DNA from 2 places in the Pseudoalteromonas sp. SG43-1 genome. Region 1 is predicted to be linked to the other one. Evidence: predicted binding sites of a transcription regulator. Region 1 holds the regulator's gene; the other holds the start of a gene.

Region 1 (7,676 bases):
AACATGCCTATGCAAATAAGTACCAAACGTTTGAGTAGCGGTGCATGTGTCATTACTTAATAACCGGCGGCGTAGAAAAAGTATGATATGGCGCTGGAGAGTCAACTTCCCACTCAAGGCCTTCTGCCCCTTCCCATACTTTTGCAGGCACTTTATCACCGCCACGCGCGCATTTAATTACCACAGCTACAAACAACAATTGCGATAAACCAAAGGCAAACCCACCAATACTTATGATTGCGTTAAAGTCGGCAAATTGAAGAGCGTAATCGGGAATTCGACGCGGCATACCAGCAAGCCCTACAAAATGCATAGGAAAAAACAGTACGTTCACGCTCACCAGCGATAGCCAAAAATGCCATTTAGCCAATGTGATATTAAACATATTGCCCGTCCACTTGGGCAGCCAGTAATAAGCCCCCGCCATTATCGAAAATACAGCCCCTGTTACTAATACATAATGAAAGTGCGCCACTACAAAATAAGTATCGTGATATTGAAAATCAGCAGGTGTAATTGCCAGCATCAATCCCGAAAAACCACCCAAGGTAAACAGCACAATAAACGCAATACTAAAAAGCATTGGCACTTCAAAAGTTATTGAGCCTTTCCACATTGTGGCAACCCAATTAAATACTTTTACTCCTGTAGGTACCGATATAAGCATGGTCGCGTACATAAAAAACAACTCGCCAGCGACCGGCATCCCAGTGGTAAACATATGATGAGCCCATACAATAAAGCTCAATAGTGCTATGGAGGATGTGGCGTATACCATTGAGGCATAGCCAAAAAGTTTTTTACGAGAAAAGGTAGGTACTATTGTAGATATAATGCCAAAGGCAGGAAGAATCATAATGTATACTTCGGGGTGACCAAAAAACCAAAAAATGTGTTGGAACATCACCGGGTCGCCACCGCCTGCGGCATCAAAAAAGCTGGTCGCAAAATACTTATCGGTAAGTACCATAGTGACAGCCCCTGCAAGCACTGGCATTACGGCTATTAATAAAAAGGCAGTAATTAACCACGTCCATACAAATAATGGCAACTTCATCCATGTCATGCCTGGGGCACGTAAGTTCACTATGGTTACAATCACATTGATTGCGCCCATTATTGAGCTAATTCCCATAATATGTACGGCAAATACAAACAATGCAGTATTATCATTACTGTATGTTGTGGACAGTGGTGCATAAAAAGTCCAACCAAATGCAGGCCCCCCACCAGGCATAAATAACGATGCCAATAGGATTAGAAACGCAAACGGTAAAATCCAAAAGCTCCAGTTATTCATTCTTGGCAATGCCATATCTGGCGCGCCAATCATGAGTGGTATCATCCAGTTAGCAAGGCCTGTAAAGGCGGGCATAACCGCACCAAACACCATAATTAAACCATGCACTGTGGTCATTTGATTAAAAAAGTGAGGGTCGACCAACTGTAAACCTGGTTGAAATAATTCAGCTCTGATCACCATGGCCATTGCGCCACCAATTAAGAACATGGTCAGCGAAAAAATTAAATATAAACTACCTATATCTTTATGATTAGTTGTGTAAAGCCAGCGTTTAAAACCTTTAGCTGGGTGATGAGCATGATGAGCTTCATTGGCGTTAGGTTGTTCTACTATGCTACTCATTAGTTCGCCTCCACTTTGGCATCAAGTGCCGTCTGTATTTGACTCGGTTGAATAACATCACCCGTATCATTACCCCACGCATTACGTTTATAAGTAATAACCGCAGCTAATTGCTTTATAGATAACTGCTTGGCAAAAGCTTGCATTGCCGTACCGGGTCGTCCATGGATAACTACATCAATGTGATCTTTTATATCGCCAAGCACTATCGGGCTGCCTTTAAGTGCAGGAAATACGCCCGGTAACCCCAAGCCAGTAGGTTGATGACATGCAGCACAATTAGCCATATATACTTGTTCGCCTAAAGTCATTAATTCTTCTTTTGGGAGGGTTTTATCAAGTAATGCGGCATCTGCTAATGCTGCTTTTTGTTTAGCCTGCTTTGCATCTGTAAGCCATGTTTTAAAATCAGCCTCAGATTTAGCGACCACCACAACGGGCATAAAGCCATGGTCTTTACCACACAACTCAGCACATTGGCCTCGGTAAGTACCTTCTTCGTTTATGTTCGTCCATGTTTCGTTTATAAAGCCGGGGTTCGCATCTTTTTTAACTGCAAAATCAGGTACCCACCAAGAGTGAATAACATCGTCAGAAGTCATTAAAAATCGTACTTTTTGATTTATTGGCAGTACAAGAGGCTTATCAACCTCAAGTAAGTAGTTAGGATTTTTATCTGCAAGATTCGCGATTTCATCTTGCGGGGTAGATAAAATAGAGTAGAACTCTACATCTTCGCCCATATATTCATAATGCCATTTCCATTGCGAACCCGTAATTTTAATAGTGAGATCAGCTTTGCTGGCATCTTCCATTGCAATTAGGGTTTTAGTGGCTGGTACTGCCATAGCAATTAAAATAACAAACGGAATTGCAGTCCAAAGTATTTCTACTTTAGTGCTTTCGTGAAATTGGGCAGGTACAGCCCCTTTAGATTTACGGTGATGAATAAGTGCCCAAAACATAATTGCGAACACTATCACCCCAATCACACAACATATTATAAATATGGTCATGTGCAGCTGATATACATTATTGCTTATATCGGTTACGCCTTTGCGCATATTGTATTGGCTGTTAGCCAAAACTGGGTGCGAAAAAACACATAATATAAGCCACAAGGTAGAGGTCAGTTTACCCATGTGACGGCTCCTTTGATGCTATTGCGAATGCAAAGCGAAGAGGCATACGGCTTAAACGCCAATTCGTTATTTTTATTTTTTTAGCCAATCTTATTTAATATTGATTGGTTTTGCTGCGCCAACAACGAGTTTGTGTATATTGTGTGTTCTCAAAACTAAAAAGCTGTGAGTTATTATTAGCTCAGCACATTAACAATTAGCTAAAAAACGAACAACAAGCAAGTTTTAGTATAAAAAACAATCAGGTGATATTGAATAATTAAAAAAAATCGGTAATCAACTGGGCAACAGGAAGTTCAAAATATGAGCAAAACAAAGGGGTTTAACGCATTCGGAGGGGGAAAATATAAGTGCAAAAAAGTTTACAGCTTAAATAGTCAGTGGGCTGTTTACGCCCTTTTTTTAGTACAAATTCTAAAACAAAAATGCGTACTAATTAGTACGCATTTATAAAACTGCTTGTTTAAAAGCTATTTTTAAAGTCACATCCAATCAGCGTTTCTTATAACGCCAACGGCTAAGCCTTCAATATTAAAAGACTCATTCTCAAGATCTACTTCAATAGAGTCAAAATCGTCGTTTTCAGCATGAAGTAATACTTTACGACCCGCTTTCTCAAGACGTTTTACAGTTACGTCTTCGTCTAGGCGAGCAACAACAACTTGTCCATTTTCAGCGGTTTGAGTACGATGTACAGCAAGTAAATCACCATCCATAATACCAATATCTTTCATGCTCATACCGTTAACGCGTAGTAAAAAATCTGCAGCCGGTTTAAACATTAATGGATCGATTTTGCAGTGACTTTCAACGTGCTCTTGCGCCAAAATAGGTGAACCAGCAGCAACACGCCCTATAAGCGGTAAACCTAATTGTTCTGGCTCTTCTTCTTCAATTAATTGAATACCACGGCTTGCACCTGGTTTCATTTTAATTGCGCCTTTTTTAGCAAGTGCTTTTAAATGTTCTTCAGCAGCATTGGCACTTTTAAAACCTAATGTTTGCGCTATTTCAGCACGTGTAGGAGGCATACCAGTGTCTTTAATAAAAACTTTAATTAGTTCGAGTATTTGAGCTTGGCGGTTCGTTAATGGTCGCATACAACTGGTTTTCCATACAGTACATTTAACTGTGAGTATATACAGTTAAATAAAAATCGCAAATTTAAATTAAGCCTTAAAATAGCTAAAGTAATTTCACTTGTGTACATTTCAAGGATATAACTAAAGCTAAGTTTATAAATGATTAAAAATGCAAAGGAGACATTATGAGTATTTGGTACCAGCCCATCACCTTAGAGCTGTGCAAGCAGTTAGAGCAAGGCGTTAATGGCCAAGGAACATTAATGAAAACTATGGGGATAGAAGTCACAGAAATTGGCGATGATTATTTGGTTGCCACAATGCCGGCAATTCCTGAGCATCATAACCCGATGGGGATGGTACACGGCGGTGCTAACGTTGTACTTGCCGAAACAGTTGCCAGCTATGCCGCTAACTTTGTTGTCGATTTTACTAAATTTTACTGTGTAGGGCAGGAGATTAGCGCAAGTCATTTAAAAGCATCTCGCAACGGCACTTTAACAGCCACGGCTAGAGCATTTCATATAGGTAAACGTAGTTCAGTATGGGAAATAAAAATTACAAATAGCCGCAATGAGCTGTGCTGCGTATCAAAAATGACCGCAGCAGTCGTAGAGCGAAGATAGTTACTTTTCGATTGGGTAAATGGTAATTTCCATACCCGCACCAATCGCAGATATACGCAATAATGTATCTGCATCTAAGGCTTGATTAAAGCACTTAGGAGAAGTCCCTGATTCAAAACCAATATCAAACGTTCTACGTGAACAGCTTAACCATTGCTTTAGCGCGTTACGCGAACACGATTCAATAAGCTCACATATATGGTTTATGGCTTTATCAGGTGTGCTCACCTCACCTGTAGCTTCAATACGCGCTAGTTGACGGTATTCGTCTTTGTCATAATGTAAAATCGTCGCGACTTTTTTCAAGTCCGCCACTAGCAAACTAATATCTTGCTTTGATTCAAGCTCAAGATCTACATTTAAAAATTGAATTTCCGACATCGTTTCGTATTTATCCTCTAATAATTTCATTGCAAACTTTAACGCAGTTTTACCGTTATACCAAATCAACTATGCTCTATTAACCACTTTATATGGATATTTCGCAGCTTTTAAGTATTTTTTAGCATTTAAAGCTGGCTGGATATAAAACATTCAGCTCAATTAAACAGATAAGTCATGTTAGGAATTTAAGTGTAATCTTTTTTATTTTTAAATGATTACAGTAAGCTATAGTTTAAACTGCGACAAAATGTCGCAGTAACTTATCCCATTGATGTAATAAACTAGCTTCTAAAAATAATAAGACTAAAACATGAATAAAAAAATATTTAAACATGCTCGCAAGTTACATAAATGGTTAGGATATTTATTAGCACTACAAATTTTAGCATGGTTACTAGGTGGTTTAATTATGAGTGCAATCCCTCTTGATAAAGTTCATGGGGAGCATCTTGCAACACGTACTCTTAATAACCCATTTACGCAGGCTGATTATGTTGCCTCCCTTGACGATATTGCCTCTCAGGTGGTTAATCCAACACAAATAATTTTTGAGAACTTCTTAACTACACCACTTATTACTGTCTTTAGTAATAACGAGCAGCAAAGCTTCAATGGAATAACAGGCCGACCATTTGAACCGCCAACTAAAATACAAATTACCGCAAATGCTAAAGCACACTTACTTATTGACGCTCAAGTAACAAGCGCTGTACTACTAAAGCAAGGTATGCGAGAAGTTGGATATAAAACCAATGTTTGGCAGGTACAATTTGACGACACATTTAACACAACACTGTACTTGTCAGAAAATAACGGCAAAGTTGTTACCGTTCGCAGCACGCTATGGCGAATATTCGACTTTTTTTGGATGTTACATATTATGGATTACGATGAGCGAGAGGATTTTAATAATCCACTGCTTATTAGCTTTTCAGCAACCAGTGTACTTTTTTGTTTAAGTGGAATATTACTACTTATACAAAATATACGACTAAAACGATTTATCCGAATTAAAAATAAGAATAAATCAAAGTAGTCATATTGGTTTTTGAGAGCTAGCGCCCACTTATCAAAGAGTAAATAAGCCTAGGGCTTATTTTATTCCAAGTGCTTAAATCGACTCAAATGTCGCTTTAACATTTCGTTTTCGAAAATCAACTCATCACGCTCATCCAGCAATTGTAAAACTAAAGCTATTGCCGACCAATCTAACGAAAAGTCATGTTGGATGCGGGCCGCTTTTTTAACTAAGGTCACTGCAGATACCGTAAATTGCCACTGCGTAACATGATCCCCCTCAATTGGAACCGCAATATTATGCTCAACTAGCTCATATAAAATTGCTTCGCTAATATCACTGCTCAAACATAGCTCTTTGCTAGTAAGTAAATCGTCTTTTTGTGTCACGATAATTTGCATTATGGCTTGCTCCAGTTATTACGGGGATCAAAGTGAGCTTTTTTGGCTAATTCTTCCCACAGTTTTTTACTGGCATCATCAACAGATGTTGGATTAACAATTTTAAGCACAGCAAATAAATTACCTTTAGCTTTTTTACTCATTAATCCCTTACCTTTAATACGCAAGCGTTGACCAGACTGACTATTAGAAGGAATAGTTAATTGGATGTTTCCTGTCAACGTAGGTAAATTTAGCTTTGTACCAAGAGCCGCTTCCCATGGTGCAAGAGGGACAACTATATTTAGGTTATGACCTTCAACATCAAATAATGGGTGAGGCACTAAACTAATTTGTAAATACAAGTCGCCATTTTGCCCATTAGCTGACCCTAATCCGCCTTGCCCTTTTAGTCGAATTCGCTCGCCATTTACTGAGCCTGCAGGAATTTTCACTTTAAGTGATTTTTTAATTTCAGTGACACGGCCACTGCTGTCTCGCTGCGGTAACATAAACTCAACAGGCTTAACGGTATCAACTAAAGTCTCTTCAAGAAAAATTGGGAACTCTATTTCCACATCTTGTCCTTTTTGCGCGCGAGCGGCGTTACTTCTGCTCTGCCCGGAACGATCGAATCCACCAGCTCCGCCAAACATTGAATTAATAAAGTCAGAAAACTCTTGGTCGGTTTGAGGATCGCTTTGCTGATAATTACTTTGCGAAGAGGCATTGTTACCACCATAATGGCCTTGCTGTTGACGAGCACGATTTTGTTGGTGACGACGTAACTCGTCGTATTTAGTGCGTTCTTCTTTGTTATGGATGACTTCGTAAGCTTCTGCTATTTCTTTAAACTTATCTTCTGCTTGAGGCTCTTTGCTTACATCTGGGTGATATTTTCTGGCTAACTTTTTATAAGCAACTTTAACCGCTTTATCATCTGCATCAGGCGATATTCCAAGCACTGCATAATAATCAACAAATTTCATTTGCAATCCAAATCCTCATATTGAGTAAGCTTTAAGCATACTCCTTAACGGGTAACCTTGTGTGGTTAAAATACGATAAATATTGAGAAATAAATGAATAGTGAAAGTAACTTTGAGTAAAAAAATTAATCAGGCACTTTTTATTAATATAAGCGTAGGCCTTAAGTTAACTTTATCTTTTATCTTCAGGGCTTTAAACTGCCTATTCCTGTAGTTCACATTTGTGATGGATATGACTCGATTTATTCTGGCCTTATTGGCTTGTTGTGTGTGCGTTTCGGTATCAGCCGAACAATTTACCCGTTTTTCAACGGCTAAAAGACATTTAATTAAAACCCTACCTGACAACGCCAAAAGCATTTACTGCGGTTGCGACATTAAAAAAGAAGGCAAAAAACTCGTTCCTGACC
Region 2 (7,676 bases), on a different contig from region 1:
CAAAATTGATGAGCAAGAGTTTGGTCCAATTTATAACTCTGAGTGTAATAACCAAGATAGTACTGTATGTGTGCGCTTAACACCTACAGGTGGCGATAGCTTAGGAACAATTCAAAAAATTTACAGCACATTTGAAAACGTTTCTTCGCAAGAAGTATCTGGAGTTGATGTTTCAGCTAACTACAATCACTCACTTGATGACTTAGGTTTATTGAAATTTAATTTAGAATGGGCATACCAAAATAAATTTGAAAAAGATGGCCGCGATTACACCGGTGAGTATGGCTATCCAGAGCACCGCTGGATTTTCTCTACAAACTGGGAAATTGGCGAGTTTAATACAAACGTAAACATCAGTTATGTAGGTGAGTTTGAAGATACCCCTGATATTGATTTTGACGGTAATTTAGACTTTGATAGCAATACATCACGTATGATTGATTCGCAAACATTGGTAGACTTACAAACATCTTATCGTGTTACTGACTCAACTAAAGTATCGCTAGGTGTAAATAACTTATTTGATGAAGAGCCACCATTTGCAATTGGTGATGGCGACGCTGATCTATACGGTTATGCCTCAGGTGTACACAACCCTAGAGGCCGATACTTCTACACTAAAGTTAGTTTCTCGTTTTAACTTTGCGAGCTTATTTTAAAGTGAGCTAACGCTACAAATAAAAAAACCGCCAATTGGCGGTTTTTTTATTTAAAACTAAGGGCTAAATTATAGCTCGCCTTCGTTTTCAGATAAGAACTTAGCAACGCCTTCAGGGCTTGCGTCCATACCTTTTTTACCTTCAGTCCAACCAGCAGGACATACTTCACCGTGCTCAGTGTGGAACGCTAGCGCATCAACCATGCGAAGCATTTCGTCGATGTTACGACCTAGTGGTAAATCGTTCACTACTTGGTGACGTACGTTACCTTCTTCATCAATTAAGAAAGAACCACGGAACGCAACACCCGCTTCTGGATGCTCAACGTCATATGCTTTACAAATTTCGTGTTTAACGTCTGCAACTAGTGCGTATTGAACTTTACCAATACCGCCGTCTGCAACAGCAGTGTTACGCCATGCGTTATGTGAGAATTGTGAATCGATAGAAACACCAATTACTTCTACGCCACGCTTTTGAAACTCTTCAAAACGCTTATCAAATGCAATAAGTTCAGAAGGACATACAAACGTGAAATCTAGTGGGTAAAAGAAGATAACTGCTTTTTTACCTTTAATTGTTTCATGAAGGTTATAGCTATCTACAATTTCACCGTTACCAAGAACAGCTGCAGCGGTAAAGTCTGGTGCCTGGCGGCCTACTAATACACCCATTTTATTCTCCAAATATTTTGAGTTTGTTTTCAATTGCTTTCGCAATGCTGGTACTTATATGGGCGCTAAAAATTAAAAACCAATAGCGCATACATATAATTAATTGGCATTCTAAAGTTATTCACTGCAAAAGAACAATCGCATTTAACGATGTGAGCAATCGAAAATAACGAACACTTGCAACTTGCACTAATATGCTTAAATAATAGGTCTATTTTAAAGGGTAAGTTGCGTTGTAACTAAGTAGAAATTTTAAAAATATCGAAGTGGTTTATACATTAAACTTTTTAGAATTTCATATACGGTGGCGCTAAATTTTATAGATATAAAAAAACCTGCAAATGCAGGTTTCTCGCTTAGACTTAGTCCATTATATCTGAGGGCATATCACCACGGATTTTTTGCCAAATCTCACCTGTTTGATGACCGTATTTACGCATCATCGAAATAGCACCATCATGCTCTTTATTTTCTGCCAAAATGGTTAAATCTTTATAAAACTGACGAGCAAGTTCACGAGTTCCGGCATCAGAGAAGTAATGACAACCAATCTTTGAATAAAAGCCTCTAAAACCATTAAGTATTAATACATAAATACGGTTATTACCCGCAACGGCTAATTCGTGATGCACTTTATAATCATAGTCGGCAAATGCTTGAGCGGTGTCTTCTAGCTCATGGCTTTGTGATAAAATTTCAATTACGCGTTCAGGATTTAACTTAATTGCAGCACGTGTATAAATAGCACTAATATTAGTACGTGCAGATAAAAGCTGATCTGTCAGCTCTGGCATCTTGTCTTCATCTAAGCGCGCTAATGTTTCAAGAATGTTTAAGCCAGACGTTTCCCAAAAGTTATTTACTTTTGTAGGTTTACCATGCTGAATTGTTAGCCAACCATCACGCGCTAAACGCTGTAGTACTTCTCTCAAGGTTGTTCTTGTAACACCAATTAACTCTGAAAGTTCTCGCTCGGCAGGTAAAATTGAACCTGGAGGGAAATCGCCGTTCCAAATGGACTCAACTATATATTCTTCAGCAAATCCTGCTGGGCTTTTCGCTTTAAAAATTCTCATCCAGTTCCCACTCGAATTAATCAACACTCATCGTTTTACACGAATAACTGACTGATTGTACCAGACGAAGCACAACTAACAAGTAAAGTAATATATATTAATAAAGCAAATGGGTAGAAATTTAAAATTAATAAATAATTAAATTTGGGTTTCTCTAATTTAGCTACAATGCATGAATATCTAGAGTAATATTCATTGTAGGTACATTGTTATTATGGAGATATTTTTATTTACGCAGCGCCTGAGCTTAATTAACTTATCCCGCACTTGCCATAAGAAAAGTACAAAAAAGTACAACCATAAAAAATTCTTTAGATGATGCATCACCTTAGTATAAGTAAGCAATATAACTGAGCTTATGTATCGATGGGAAAATAATAGAACGTCATTTAACCTTTGCTAAGGCTGAATTGAGTAGTCATTAATTTCATCTTATAAAAAGCGACTTCGGTAGCTTTTTTTTCCTTTTTGTTGCTGCATACTTTATCCTACGTCATAATCTAACGTCCTATTAAAACGCGGAATTTTTATGAACTGGCTTGCACAATTACCTACCCAACGAACCCCGTGGCTTTTATTTACAGCTATCGTTTTTTTACTTGAAGTTACCGCTCTTTTCTTTCAATACAAAATGGGGTTAGCGCCTTGCATAATGTGTATATATCAACGCACTGCAGTATTGGGGTTATTAGGCGCAGGGATTGTAGGCTCAAGTAAACCACAAAGTAAAACTGTGCGTATGATAGCGTATGTTATTTGGGGAATATCGAGTGTTTGGGGATACTTAATTGCTCGCGAACATATTGATATGCAGACCACCACAGACCCTTTTGCATTTAGCTGCGAGTTTGAACCAAATTTCCCATCATTTATGCCACTACATGAATGGATACCTAGCTTTTTTCAAGCTACCGGGGATTGTGGAAATATAGATTGGCAGTTTGTTGGCATGAGCATGCCTGCTTGGATGGAAGTGATATTTGGGATTTTCTCACTAACGCTATTTATTATAATTATTGCCCGTTTATCAATTAAAAAGTCGATTTGATATGTTTACATTTTTTTCAAGCCAATTAGACCAGCTTAAGCATTTAAAAGTACGCCAGCGTCAAGACGTAATTGCGCTTGCATTAAGTCAGCTATCGCCAACTGATAAAGTTCTATTGCGTATTATAAAGTTGCTATTACTTAGCCCACTATTTTTAATATTCACTGTATTTAAAGGTTGGATATTAATACCATTTTTGATACTTGGCGGATTGTGCTATCCACTATTAACTACACCTATTGAAATTAACTTTGCTAAAAAGCACTTAAGCGATGCGCTAAAACAATTTAATCAGGGCGCCTAGCACCCTGATTACTTTTTAGAAATATTAAAGTGAAAGTTTCCCCTCTAATTTAGCTAAAAGTTTTTTGCCAATCCCTTTAACTTGCGATAAATCACTAACGCTTTTAAATTCGCCATTTTCTTCACGATAATCCACAATTGCCTGCGCTTTTTTCTTACCTATACCAGGTAACTTAGCAAGCATCTCTGCATCAGCATTATTTATACTAATTGTCTCAGCTTGAGGCATTTGCTTAGTTACTTCTGATAATTGTGCATACGCGGTAGTCGCGGGTAGTAAACATAATAAACTTATGATGAGTAAATTTTTTAACGTTTTCATTAAACTTGCCCTTATTCTTCTTTTCTTAATTTTGAGTATTGCTCAGGAAATCAATAAATAAGGAACTGTAAAGTTCATCACTTAAAGTGTACCTAAACGCATTATCACTATGATCCGAAATCCTGAAAATGCAGCTGGTACAACAAAGTGATTGCTTAACTAAAGTAAAGTTACCGTTTTTTGTCAAATTTAAGACACCTAAAAATTAATACTTCGCGCTTGCAAATTTACTTACAAACCATTACTGTACATAAAAACAGTAATCTAATGGTTTTTTAAAAACCACGGTGCCAAGCAATTTTGCAGGAGAAATCATGGCTGTTGTTGTTAAATATGTTGTAGAACGAAACGGAGTCGAGCGTATGACGTTTACTACCAAAAAAGAAGCGGATGCTTATGACAAGATGCTCGATATAGCAGAATCACTTGAGCTGATGCTAGAAAAGGTAGACGTACCGCTTAGTGAGCAACAAATTGAATCACTTGCTTTAGAAATAGCGAAAAGCAAAGATGATTTTATGACCATATTAAAAGGTGGCAAAGATCCAGCTGTTACCAAAGCGCCAGCAAAAAGTAAAAAGTCAGATAACGTTGCATCAATTGAAGATAACAACGATAAAAAAGTAAGTTAATTCATAGAGTGTTCCCTCCTCGAACGGGACAAACTAAATAAAAAAGGGAGCAACTAAGTTGCTCCCTTTTTTATTATACTAATTCGCTTAATTAAATGATCTCTTTAGGGTGGAAAAACGTGTTGATAGCTAGGCAAAAATTCGATATTTAGTTGTACTAAATGAGAATTTTTTAACGCCGGTAGCAACACGTTTAGCCCCGCAAAATGATTAAGTATTATTGCGGATTGGTATTAATTACTACTCACTTTAAAATAAGTAGTAATTGCTAATTAAAGCTCTTTTTCTACTTCATCAAATAAAGCAGTGATGTTTTGCTCAGGCTCTTTTGTTACTAAGCTAACAACAACAATTGCAATACTCGCTAAAATAAAGCCCGGTACTATTTCGTACATAAAGCTACTTAAGCTTTCACCATTGATAGTAAATGGTCCATATATCCAAATTAGCACAGTAAATGCGCCTACTAACATACCAGCTAACGCACCAGCAAAGTTCATGCGTTTCCAATAAAGGCTAAACAATACAAGTGGTCCAAACGCAGCACCAAAGCCAGCCCACGCATTACTTACTAGGTCTAAAATAGAGCTATCTCTGTCGTAAGCTAAATAAATAGCGAACATAGCAACTACGGCAACACTTATACGGCCAACAGCAACTAGCTCTTTATCACTGGCATCTTTACGTAAGAATGTTTTATAGAAATCTTCTGTTAATGAACTTGAACTAACCAATAATTGAGATGAGATAGTACTCATAATCGCAGCCAAAATTGCAGCAAGTAAAAAGCCAGCAATAAGTGGGTGGAACAGCAACTCAGAAAGAATTAAGAAAATTGTTTCAGGGTCTTCAACTACAATGTTGTTCTCATAAGTATAAGCTGCACCAAATATACCAGTACCAACAGCACCAATGGCAGCAACAATCATCCATGTCATACCAATACGGCGTGCTTTAGGCATATCTTTAACACTACGTACCGACATAAAACGAACAATGATATGTGGTTGGCCAAAATAACCTAAACCCCAAGCCATTGCAGAAATAATACCTAATGCAGAACCTGCACCAATCCAGTTAAGCATATCTGGATTTACGCTATGTAAAGTTGATTCTAAAGGTTGTTCAAGCAAAGAGTATGCAACCGTTGGTACTAGAATAAGTGCAATGAACATAATACAACCTTGCACAAAGTCAGTTAAGCTTACAGCTAAAAAACCACCAAACAAGGTATATAAAACAACTACGCCCGTTGTAATGTATAAACCCATTTCATAAGTTAAACCAAATGAGCTTTCAAACAATTTACCACCAGCGACAACACCAGATGAAGTATAAAGAGTAAAGAAAACAATAATTACCACAGCTGATACAACACGTAATAGGTTGGATTTATCATTGAAGCGATTTGAAAAGTAGTCTGGGATGGTTATAGAGTCATTTGCTTTTTCAGTGTAAACACGTAATCTCGGTGCAACTAACAGATAGTTTAACCAAGCACCAATCACCAAGCCAATTGCTATCCATGTACTACTAAAACCAGTAACAAACATCGCACCAGGTAGGCCCATTAAAATCCAGCCACTCATATCAGATGCACCTGCAGACAGTGCAGCTACACTTGGAGATAGATTTCGTCCACCTAACATGTAACCAGATACATCGTCAGTAGATTGCTTATATGCATATAGTCCGATACCTAACATTACAATAAAATATAATGCTAGTGAAATAATCATTCCTGTTTCCAAATTAGCCTCCGCATAATTATTAATAATAGGCTTTAATCCAAATAATGACTCTTAAAATTTTATAGTTAAGACACTATTGGGGTAAAAACCATTCTCGCTGACTATATCATGCTTGATAATAAAATCTCCAACTTGTTGCCCTCACCTGATACAAAAATACTCATGTTGAATAATTTTAAAGCGAATTGGTGAAATATAATAAATTAAATACTAGAAAGACCTTAATTTTTAATGATAATTTATTAATCTAGCAAATATACGTAATGCTATTTTGAGTCTTTTGCCATATATTATTACAATAACTAATTAGATTACTCTTACGGAACTGTTTATGTATTTTTACGCTGCACGCCAACCTATTTTAGACAGAGATAAAAAGCTCATCGGGTATGAACTTTTATTTCGCGATGGCGTTGATAACGTATTTCCCGATATAGACGGTGACGAGGCAACTACACGACTAATTGAAGGTAGTCAGTTTAATTTCGGCTTAGAAGATTTAACCGACAATAAACCCGCCTATATAAATTTCACCCTAGAAACGCTATCAAAGGGCTACCCAACACTACTGGGCAAAGATACTGTAGTTGTAGAAATCCTTGAAACTGTGCAACCTGGGAAGCGATTATTAGCCATAGTGAAAGATCTAAAAGATAAAGGTTACACTATTGCTCTTGATGACTATATTCATCAGCCTGTTTGGCGCCACTTTTATCAATTTATTGATATTATTAAAATAGACTTTTTAGCATCTGATATAGATACAATAAAAACGGTTCTTAATGATTTAAAACTGCACTCGCATATTAAGTTACTTGCCGAAAAAGTAGAAACCTATGAAATTTACCAACAAGCTCTAGAGCTTGGTTTTGATTATTTCCAAGGATTTTTCTTCTCCAAACCGGAAATGGTACAAAGTAAGGCTCTACCGCCTTCAGAAATGGCATTAGCTGAATTACTTTACGAAACATCAAGCGTTGATATGGATCTTAAAAAAATCACTGATGTGTTTGAGCGTGATGTAAACCTATCTTACAAATTACTTAGGTATTCAAATTCTGCTGCCTTTGCAAGGCGTGCTGAAATAAGTACCATTAAGCAAGCCCTTATAGTGCTTGGCGCTAACGAAATTAAAAAACTATTATCATTATTATTTGCAGCGCAAGTATCAGCAGATAAACCTATAGAGCTAATTAGGCTATCGCTTACGC

The links. The regulator LexA, encoded in region 1, represses DNA repair genes until DNA is damaged. The targets are predictions, from matches to a motif close to TACTGTATNNNNATACAGTA.
Region 2: the regulator LexA is predicted to act here: its motif matches at 4,325-4,344, upstream of H5159_RS07505 (YebG family protein).

Annotation. Positions count from the first base shown of each region.
Region 1 covers NZ_JACJFD010000020.1:10,764-18,439, reverse strand. Annotated here, with positions in the region: gene H5159_RS13945 (cytochrome c oxidase assembly protein) at 1-53, opposite strand, end outside; gene ctaD (cytochrome c oxidase subunit I) at 53-1,645, opposite strand; gene coxB (cytochrome c oxidase subunit II) at 1,645-2,787, opposite strand; gene lexA (transcriptional repressor LexA) at 3,270-3,887, opposite strand; gene H5159_RS13925 (PaaI family thioesterase) at 4,055-4,495, shown strand; gene H5159_RS13920 (hypothetical protein) at 4,496-4,876, opposite strand; gene H5159_RS13915 (hypothetical protein) at 5,190-5,915, shown strand; gene H5159_RS13910 (chaperone modulator CbpM) at 5,978-6,298, opposite strand; gene H5159_RS13905 (DnaJ C-terminal domain-containing protein) at 6,298-7,266, opposite strand; gene H5159_RS13900 (endonuclease) at 7,499-7,676, shown strand, end outside.
Region 2 covers NZ_JACJFD010000007.1:72,715-80,390, reverse strand. Annotated here, with positions in the region: gene H5159_RS07535 (TonB-dependent receptor) at 1-640, shown strand, start outside; gene H5159_RS07530 (peroxiredoxin) at 728-1,333, opposite strand; gene fadR (fatty acid metabolism transcriptional regulator FadR) at 1,696-2,409, opposite strand; gene dsbB (disulfide bond formation protein DsbB) at 2,939-3,457, shown strand; gene H5159_RS07515 (DUF6170 family protein) at 3,459-3,761, shown strand; gene H5159_RS07510 (helix-hairpin-helix domain-containing protein) at 3,786-4,082, opposite strand; gene H5159_RS07505 (YebG family protein) at 4,397-4,714, shown strand; gene putP (sodium/proline symporter PutP) at 4,987-6,465, opposite strand; gene H5159_RS07495 (EAL and HDOD domain-containing protein) at 6,797-7,676, shown strand, end outside.